Regions from separate parts of the Pseudodesulfovibrio methanolicus genome, predicted to be linked through region 2. Evidence: riboswitches for the same ligand, from Rfam matches in the RefSeq annotation. Region 2 holds a riboswitch; the other holds the start of a gene.

Region 1 (4,162 bases), 1.6 Mb from region 2:
CTGCAATCCGCCTATGGCGCAACAATGGGCAAACACGGGGCCTACTCCGTGCTCTCGGCAAAGGCGGCCGACAAACGAGCCAAGGACGGTGTGGCCCCGACGCTCATCGCCATGCGCGTGAACAAGAAAAAGGACACCTGTGAGGGCGTGTTTATCGGCTTCGACTGGGCCAAGTCCGAATCGTTCACCGGCGTGACCAACGCGGACCGCACTCCGCCCGGCGGCAAGAGCAACCCGTTGTTCTTTATCTCCCGCGTCAAGATGTCCTGGAAACTCGCCCAGATGGACATGCAGGACAAGCTGGCCTGCATCAAAGCCCTCGGCCGCTTCAGCGGTCCCGCCGCGCTGGCGGGCAAGGTGGCGGGCGCCGGGGCCGACCCCTATGCCCTCGCCCTGTCCGATTAGCCCGTTCGGTCAACCGCGACCGCTCCGATCCGGCCTGCCCCCGCAGCCCGATCTCCCGCAAAAAGGCTTGGAAGGCAATCCTTCCAAGCCTTTCCTTTGGGCGTTTGCCGAGCGGCCGGGCCATGAGCATGTTGCCGAATCAGGCAAGACGGTCCCGCCTCCTCGCAGACCGGGGTTGCCATGTGACCCGGCTTGATATATCAATACATCTTGATATACAGATTTATCACCGGTTCCCGACAGCGCCGGATGCCGCCGGTCCCAGCTCCAACCGATCTCAAAAAGGATACGCCATGAAAATCATCGACCGCCTCCAGGACAACGGCCCGTCCCTTTCCCTCGAATTCTTCCCGCCCAAGGAGCGGGAGCAGTGGCCGCGATTCTTTTCCCAGGTGGAACGGCTGGCGGGGCTCGACCCGCTGTTCGCCTCCGTGACCTACGGGGCGGGCGGGTCGTTCCGGGACAACACCCTCGACATCGCCGCCGAGATGCATAAACGATTCGGGCTGCCGGTCATGTCGCACCTGACCTGCGTGGGCGCGGAGAAGCGGTCCATCGCCGAGTACGTCGAGCGCCTCCTGGACGCGGGTGTCCGCGACGTCCTGGCACTGCGCGGCGACATGCCGGGCGAGGACAAGGACATATGGAAGGATTTCCGCCACGCCTCGGACCTGGTGGAGTTCGTCCGGCAGGGCTGGCCGGAAATGGGCGTGGCCACGGCCTGCTACCCGGACGCCCACCCGGAATCCCCGTCCATCGACGACGACCTGCGCTGGACCTGCCACAAGTTCAACGCGGGTTCGGACTTCGCCGTGACCCAACTCTTCTTCGACGTGCGCCGCTACCGCGACCTGGTGCGTCGGCTGGAAACCCGGGGCGTGACCGAGCCGGTGCTTCCGGGCATCCTGCCGGTCCTGAGCATGGCGTCCCTGAACCGCATCCTGGCCCTGTGCGGGGCGAACATCCCGCTCAAGCTCTACCTGGAACTCCAGGAGGCAGACCGGGCCGGTGGCGACGACGCCGTGCGGCGCAAGGGCGTTGAGATCGCCCGGCGGCAGATACGCGAATTACTGGACCTGGGCGCACCGGGCATCCATCTGTATTCATTGAATAACGCCGATATCTGCCTGGACATCCTGGCGGGCCTCCCGGAGCTCGGAGGCTGACCGCGGACGGCAGATTCCGGCGAATGATCCTTGCGGTCTCCCCCGGCTTGCGATAGCTTCTGTCTCGTCACGATGTCCTTCAGGTGGCCCACGGGCCATAACAGGGAATCCGGTGCGAAGCCGGAGCGGTCCCGCCGCTGTAAGCCCCATGAAGGTCCGGTCCGAGAGCCACTGCCGCAAGGCGGGAAGGCGGGCCGGGCGGGGAGAGCCAGAAGACCTACCTGAAGCGTTTCTGCCGGATGCGGATCGCGGAACCCGCATGCGGACGAAAATGAAGCCCACCCGATAACCGTCGCCGGGTTCGCGGTTCCGCCGCGAGACCGTTCATCGGCGACAGCGCAGGCAGTTCAACAAACGGCCGCACCCTGATCGTGCGCCGTCCTCCGCGTTGCCTGCAAGAGACGTACATGCCCAGCAAAATACTCAAACGAGACGGTTGCATCGAAACCTGGTCCACCAAACGGATCGGCAACGCCATCTTCAAAGCCCTCAAAGGCAGCGGCATCAAGGACCCGCTGCTCGCCGACCGGCTGGCCGGAAAGGTGGAAAAGAAGCTCAAGGACGTGGACATCCCCGAGCAGGAACAGGTCCAGGACATGGTCCAGGAGGTCCTCATGGAGGCCCGCCTCTACAAGGTGGCCGAGCGGTACATCATCTACCGCGAGAAACGGCGCGAGCTGCGCTCCCAGGACGAGGCGTTCCTGGACATCGCCAAGGTCACCGACGGCTACCTGGACAACGTGGACTGGCGGGTCAACGAGAACTCGAACATGACCCACTCCTTCCAGGGGCTGATCCTGCACATGGCCGGTTCGGTGCAGGCCCGGTACATGCTCGAAAAGTACCCCGAGGAGGTCCGCCTGGCCCACACCCACGGCTACTTCCACATCCACGACCTGTCCTTCGGCCTGGCCGGATACTGCTCCGGCTGGTCACTGCGCGACCTGCTCCTCGAAGGGTTCAACCTGCGCGACCGCTGCTCGTCCACCCCGGCCAAGCACTTTGACGCGGCCTGCGGCCAGATGGTCAACTTCCTCGGCACCCTGCAGAACGAATGGGCCGGGGCCCAGGCCTTCAACAACGTGGACACCTACCTGGCTCCGTTCATCCGCAACGACGGGCTGAGCTACCACGACGTCAAGCAGCAGGTCCAAAAGCTGCTGCACAACCTCAACGCCACCTCGCGCTGGGGCGGACAGTCGCCGTTCACCAACTTCACCCTGGACTTCGTGCCGCCCGCGCACATCGCCAAGGAAGCGGTCATCATCGGCGGCCAGCTTCAGGACTCCACATACGGCGAGTACGCCGAAGAGATGGCCATGTTCAACCGGGCCTTCCTGGAGGTCATGATCGAAGGCGACGCGGACGGCCGCATCTTCTCCTTCCCCATCCCCACGTACAACGTGACCAAGGACTTCCCCTGGGAATCCGAGGAAGGCAAGTTGCTGCTCAAGATGACCGCCAAGTACGGCGCGCCCTACTTCCAGAACTTCATCAACTCCGACCTCAACCCCGAGGACGTGCGCTCCATGTGCTGCCGTCTGCAGATGGACCTGCGCGAGATCCGCAAGAAGACCGGCGGCCTGTTCGGCGCGGGCGACCTGACCGGGTCCATCGGCGTGGTCACCCTGAACCTGCCCAAGCTGGCCTACCTGGCCCACAACGAAGAGGACTTCATGGATCTGGTCACCGAGTACGCCCGGCTGGCCTCGGAGTCCCTGGAGTTCAAGCGCAAGGTGGTCCAGAAGAACCTGGACGCGGGCATGTTCCCGTTCTCCCGGCGCTATCTCAAGAACGGGTTCAAGGGCCACTTCTCGACCATCGGGCTCATCGGCGGCCACGAGGCGTGCATGAACCTGCTGCACAAGGGGCTCGAAACCCCGTCCGGCTCCCGGCTGATGCAGCGGGTGCTCAACCTCCTGCGCCGGCTGGTGGTCCAGTTCCAGGAGGAGACCGGCAACCTGTACAACCTCGAAGCCACGCCCGGCGAAGGCACCTGCTACCGGCTGGCCAAGATCGACAAGGAGTTGTACGCGGACATCCACACCTCCGGCGGCGAGACCCCGTACTACACCAACTCCACCCTGCTGCCCGTGGGCATCAGCTCGGACGTCTTCTTCGCCCTGGAACACCAGAACGAACTCCAGACGCTGTACAACGGGGGCACAGTCTTCCACACCTTCCTGGGCGAGGCCGCCCCGAACGAGGAGAGCGTGAAGAACTTCCTGCTCAAGGCCATGAGCAAGACCAAGATCCCGTACATCTCGGTCACCCCGACCTTCTCCGTGTGCGAGGACCACGGCTACATCTACGGCGAGCACTTCAACTGCCCGACCTGCGACAAGGAGACCGAGGTCTACACCCGCGTGGTCGGCTACTACCGCCCGGTGGGCCGCTGGAACAAGGGCAAGCAGGAGGAGTACAAGGACCGCATCGAATACTCCAGGGAAACCTTCTGCCAGCCCGCATAGGCGATCCGACACCCGATGATACTCGACGCCAACCAGCTCGCCTCCATCAGGCAGCACAACGACGAAGAACTGCGAAGGGGGAGCCGTGCCACGCACGGCTACCCCGCCCGCACCGTGCAG
Region 2 (4,162 bases):
ACCGCCGAGGCCGAAGTCGAAGCCGAGGTCCCCGAGGAGGCGGAAGCGGCCGAAGAGGCCAAGCCCGATGCCAAGGCGGAAGCCAAGCCCGACGCCAAGGGCCCGTCCACGGCCATATCCTCCATCCGCGTGGCCACGGACCGGCTGGACCGGGTCATCGAGCTGGTCGGCAAGCTCATGGTCACCTACGCGGTCATCGCCCAGGGCGGGGCCACCAGCATGACCCAGATGGCCTCCAGCCTGCGCGAGCTGGACAACGTCATCACCCGGCTCCAGCAGGAGGTCAACGCCATCCGCCTGGTGCCGCTCAAACAGATTTTCATGCCCATGCACCGCCTGGTGAAGAGCCTGTCCCAGAAGATCGGCAAGAAGCTCGACTTCGAGGTCAAGGGCGACGACCTGGCCCTGGACAAGACCATCGTCGAATCCCTGAACGAACCCCTGGTCCACCTGCTCCGCAACGCCGTGGACCACGGCCTGGAGGACCCCGAGGGACGCAAGGCCGCGGGCAAGCCCGAATCCGGCACCGTGACCCTGTCCGCCTGGCGCAAGGGCGACAGCGCCTTTATCCAGGTCAGCGACGACGGGCGCGGCCTGGACCCGGACCGCATCCTGGCCAAGGCGCTGGAAAAGGGGTTGGCCGATCCGGACAAGGAGTACGAAACCGAGGAGATTCTCCAGTTCGTGCTCCAGAGCGGCTTCTCCACCGCCGAGAAGATCACCGACGTGTCCGGGCGCGGCGTGGGCATGGACGCCGTGGTCAACGCCATCAAGGTCGCCCTGGACGGCGAGGTGTCCATCCAGAGCACGCTGGGCAAGGGCGCGGCCTTCACCATCGTCATCCCCCTGGACCGCTCGGCCAACGAGGGCATCGTGGACGCCCTGGTCTGCAAGGTGGGCGGCGACACCTTCATCATGCCCAGCCGCGACGTGGTCGAGATCTACATGCCCCGGCGCAACGACGTGGTCGAGCTGCCCGACGGCCGCGAAACCGTGGACGTGCGCGGCGAAATCCACTCCCTGCTCCGTCTGGCCGACCTCCTGGAGCTGACCCCCGAGATCGACAACATCGAGATGGCCCAGGCCATCGTGGTCCGGGTGGGCGACTACAAGGGGGCCATCCTGGTGGACGAAGTGCTCCGCCAGCAACAGGTGGTCATCACCGGCTTCACCGTGCCGGTGCAGGAGATCTTCGACATCCCCATCCTGGGCTACGGCATGATGGGCGAATCCGACGCCCTGGTCATCGACGCCGAGGAGATGATCCAGCAGTTCCAGGACCGCATTGCCAAGGCGGCCCAATCGTCCTTGACATAAGTGCTGCCTGAAGCATAGTTCTCAAGCTTCAGGTGTCCTTGGACTCAATAGGGAATCCCGTGCGAATCGGGAGCGGACCCGCCGCCGTGACGTCCTGCCGAACCGCTGCCATTCATGCCACTGGGGTTTCCCTGGGAAGGCGGCAGCGGGAGGGACCAGCCGGAAGACCTGCCTGGAGCGCTCACAGGACTTGCCACGGTGGTACGTGGGCTTGCCGCCGAGGTATAGAAGGGAAAATACGGAACCCCCTCCTCTGAATTCGAAGAGGAAGGGGCTTTTTTTTCCCTCACCCGCCCCTTTTGGAGAACACAATGACCCTGTTCAGAAACTCCATCTTCTTCCTGCTCGCCCTGCTCCTGGCCGTCCCGGCCCAGGCCGGGCACCACGACGAGGGCCCGGTCAAACCGGCCATCGTCCTGGCCGCCTTCGGCACCTCCTATCCCGAAGCGGTCAAATCCATCCTGAACATCCAGGCCAAGGTGGAGGCGGCCAACCCCGGCGTGCCCGTGCGCCTGGCCTTCACCTCCAACATCATCCGCCGCATCTGGCAGAAGCGCCAGGACGACGCGGCCTGGAAAACGGCACACGCGGACATCCCGGAGGAGGTCCTGTACGTCAAGCATCCGCTGGCCACCATCGCGGACCTCCAGAACGACGGTTACCGCGACGTCACCGTGCAATCCCTGCACGTCTTCGCGGGGGAGGAGTTCAACGACCTGGTCGCCCTGACCGACGGGCTCAAGGCCATCCGCACCCTCAAGGCCAAGAACATGCCCTTCGCCCGGCTCGCGGTCGGCCGCCCGGCCCTGGGCATGCCCGGCACGGAATACCCCTACACAGAGGACATGGCCCGGGCGGCCAAGATCCTCAAGGTCGACGTGGACCAGGCCAGAAGGCTCGGCGCGGCCCTGGTCTACATGGGCCACGGCAACGACTTCTTCTCCACTGGCATCTATGCAGAATTCCAAAAAATATTGCAGAGCGAATACGGCTACCCGATCTTCATCGGCTGCGTGGAGGGGTACCCCGCCTTCGACGACATGGCCGCCCAACTCAAGAGGGCCGGCAAGAAGAAGGTCCTGCTCAAGCCGTTCATGATCGTGGCCGGAGACCACGCCTCCAACGACATGGCGGGCGACGAGGACGACTCGTGGAAGGTCATGCTGACCAAGCAGGGATATTCCGTGACCACCGACCTGCGCGGCCTGGGCATGCTCGACGGCTGGGCCGACATCTACGTGGACCATCTCAAGGACGCCATGGCCGAGGGCCCGGCGAAATAGGCCCATGACGAACGCCGTCTCCCGTACTCCCCTGCGCAACGGCCTGACCGTGGCCCTGCTCGCCGCCGTGCTGGCCGGGCTGGCCCTGGCCGCCTGCACAATGGGGGTCATCCACATCCCGCCGGGCGAAGTCCTGCGCGGACTGCTGGACGGCCTGCGGGGGGCGGCCGATTCACTGGGCACCACTGCGGCGGGCATTCTCTTCGACGTCCGTCTGCCGCGCATCCTGACCTGCACGGCCGTGGGCTTCGGCCTGGCCGTGGCGGGCGCGGTCTTCCAGGGGCTGTTGCTCAATCCCCTGGCCGACCCGTTCACCCTGGGCGTGTCCTCGGGCGCGGCCTTCGGCGCGGCCCTGGCCCTGCTCCTGGGGCTGGCCTTCCTGGGTCCGGCCACCCTCCCGGTCCTGGCCTTCGCGGGCGCGGCCCTGACCCTTTTCGCCGTCATCTCCCTGGCCGGGCGGGACGGCGAACTGTCCCCGGCCTCGCTCATCCTGGCCGGGGTCATCGTCTCGGCCATCCTCTCGGCGGGCATCAGCTTCATCAAATATCTGGCCGACGAACGGGTCTCGGTCATCGTCTTCTGGCTCATGGGCAGCTTCGTGGGCCGGACCCTGAGCGACGCGGCCCTGGCGGGCTGTGCCGCGCTCGCGGCCTTCGCGGTCTGCCTCTACTACGGACGCGACCTGAACATCATGAGCCTGGGCACCCGCTCGGCCCGGAGCCTGGGCGTGGACACCGGCCGGGTGCGCCTGATCCTGCTCGTGACCGCTTCCCTGGTCAGCGCGGTCTGCGTGGCCGTGAGCGGGGTCATCGGCTTTGTCGGGCTGATTGTTCCGCATCTGATGCGCATGGTCGTGGGCCCGGACAACCGCTGGCTGCTGCCCGCCTCGGGCCTGGGCGGGGCCATCCTGCTCCTGCTGGCCGACACCGTGACCCGCGCGCTGCTGCCCCACGAGGTGCCCATCGGCGTGCTCACCGCGCTCATCGGCGGTCCGGTTTTCTGCTGGATATTCAGTCGCTCCCGGAGGCTCGCCCGTGGATAGCGCCGCCTTCACCCTGCAGGGCCTCGGCTTCGCCTACGGCGACACCCCGGTCCTCCGGGACCTTGACCTGGAACTCGCTCCCGGCATGGTCCACGGGGTGGTCGGCCCCAACGGCAGCGGCAAGTCCACCCTGCTCGGTCTGCTGGCCGGACTGCTCGCGCCGGACCGGGGCGCGGTGCGCCTCAACGGCGAAGACGTCTCCGACTGCTCCCCGGCCCGGCTGGCCCGGCGCTGCGCCCTGGTCTCCCAGGACCAGGCCCTGCGCTTTCCCTTTACCGTGGCCGAGACCGTGCTCATGGGACGGCACCCGCACATCCCCCGGTTCAGCCGCCCCGCGCCCCATGACCTGCAACGCGTAGAGCAGGCCCTGGACGCCATGGACCTCCAGGCCCTGCGGCACCGCCCCGTGGCCGACCTATCCGGGGGCGAGCGCCAGCGCACCGCCGTGGCACGCGGGCTGGCCCAGGAGACCCCCGCCCTGCTCCTGGACGAACCCACCTCGGCCATGGACATCCGCCAC

What was found. A riboswitch is a leader RNA that binds a small molecule or an ion and turns the genes downstream of it on or off. The one in region 2 is predicted to bind cobalamin.
Region 1: another riboswitch for cobalamin. It lies ahead of V8V93_RS16310 (ribonucleoside triphosphate reductase); the one in region 2 lies ahead of V8V93_RS08850 (sirohydrochlorin cobaltochelatase).

What each region holds. Positions count from the first base shown of each region.
Region 1 is NZ_CP146609.1:3,440,646-3,444,807, forward strand. It holds gene V8V93_RS16300 (FmdE family protein) at 1-405, shown strand, start outside; gene V8V93_RS16305 (methylenetetrahydrofolate reductase) at 699-1,571, shown strand; cobalamin riboswitch at 1,636-1,810, shown strand; gene V8V93_RS16310 (ribonucleoside triphosphate reductase) at 1,979-4,042, shown strand; gene V8V93_RS16315 (hypothetical protein) at 4,058-4,162, shown strand, end outside.
Region 2 is NZ_CP146609.1:1,888,582-1,892,743, reverse strand. It holds gene V8V93_RS08855 (chemotaxis protein CheA) at 1-1,317, shown strand, start outside; cobalamin riboswitch at 1,331-1,507, shown strand; gene V8V93_RS08850 (sirohydrochlorin cobaltochelatase) at 1,629-2,600, shown strand; gene V8V93_RS08845 (FecCD family ABC transporter permease) at 2,605-3,642, shown strand; gene V8V93_RS08840 (ABC transporter ATP-binding protein) at 3,635-4,162, shown strand, end outside.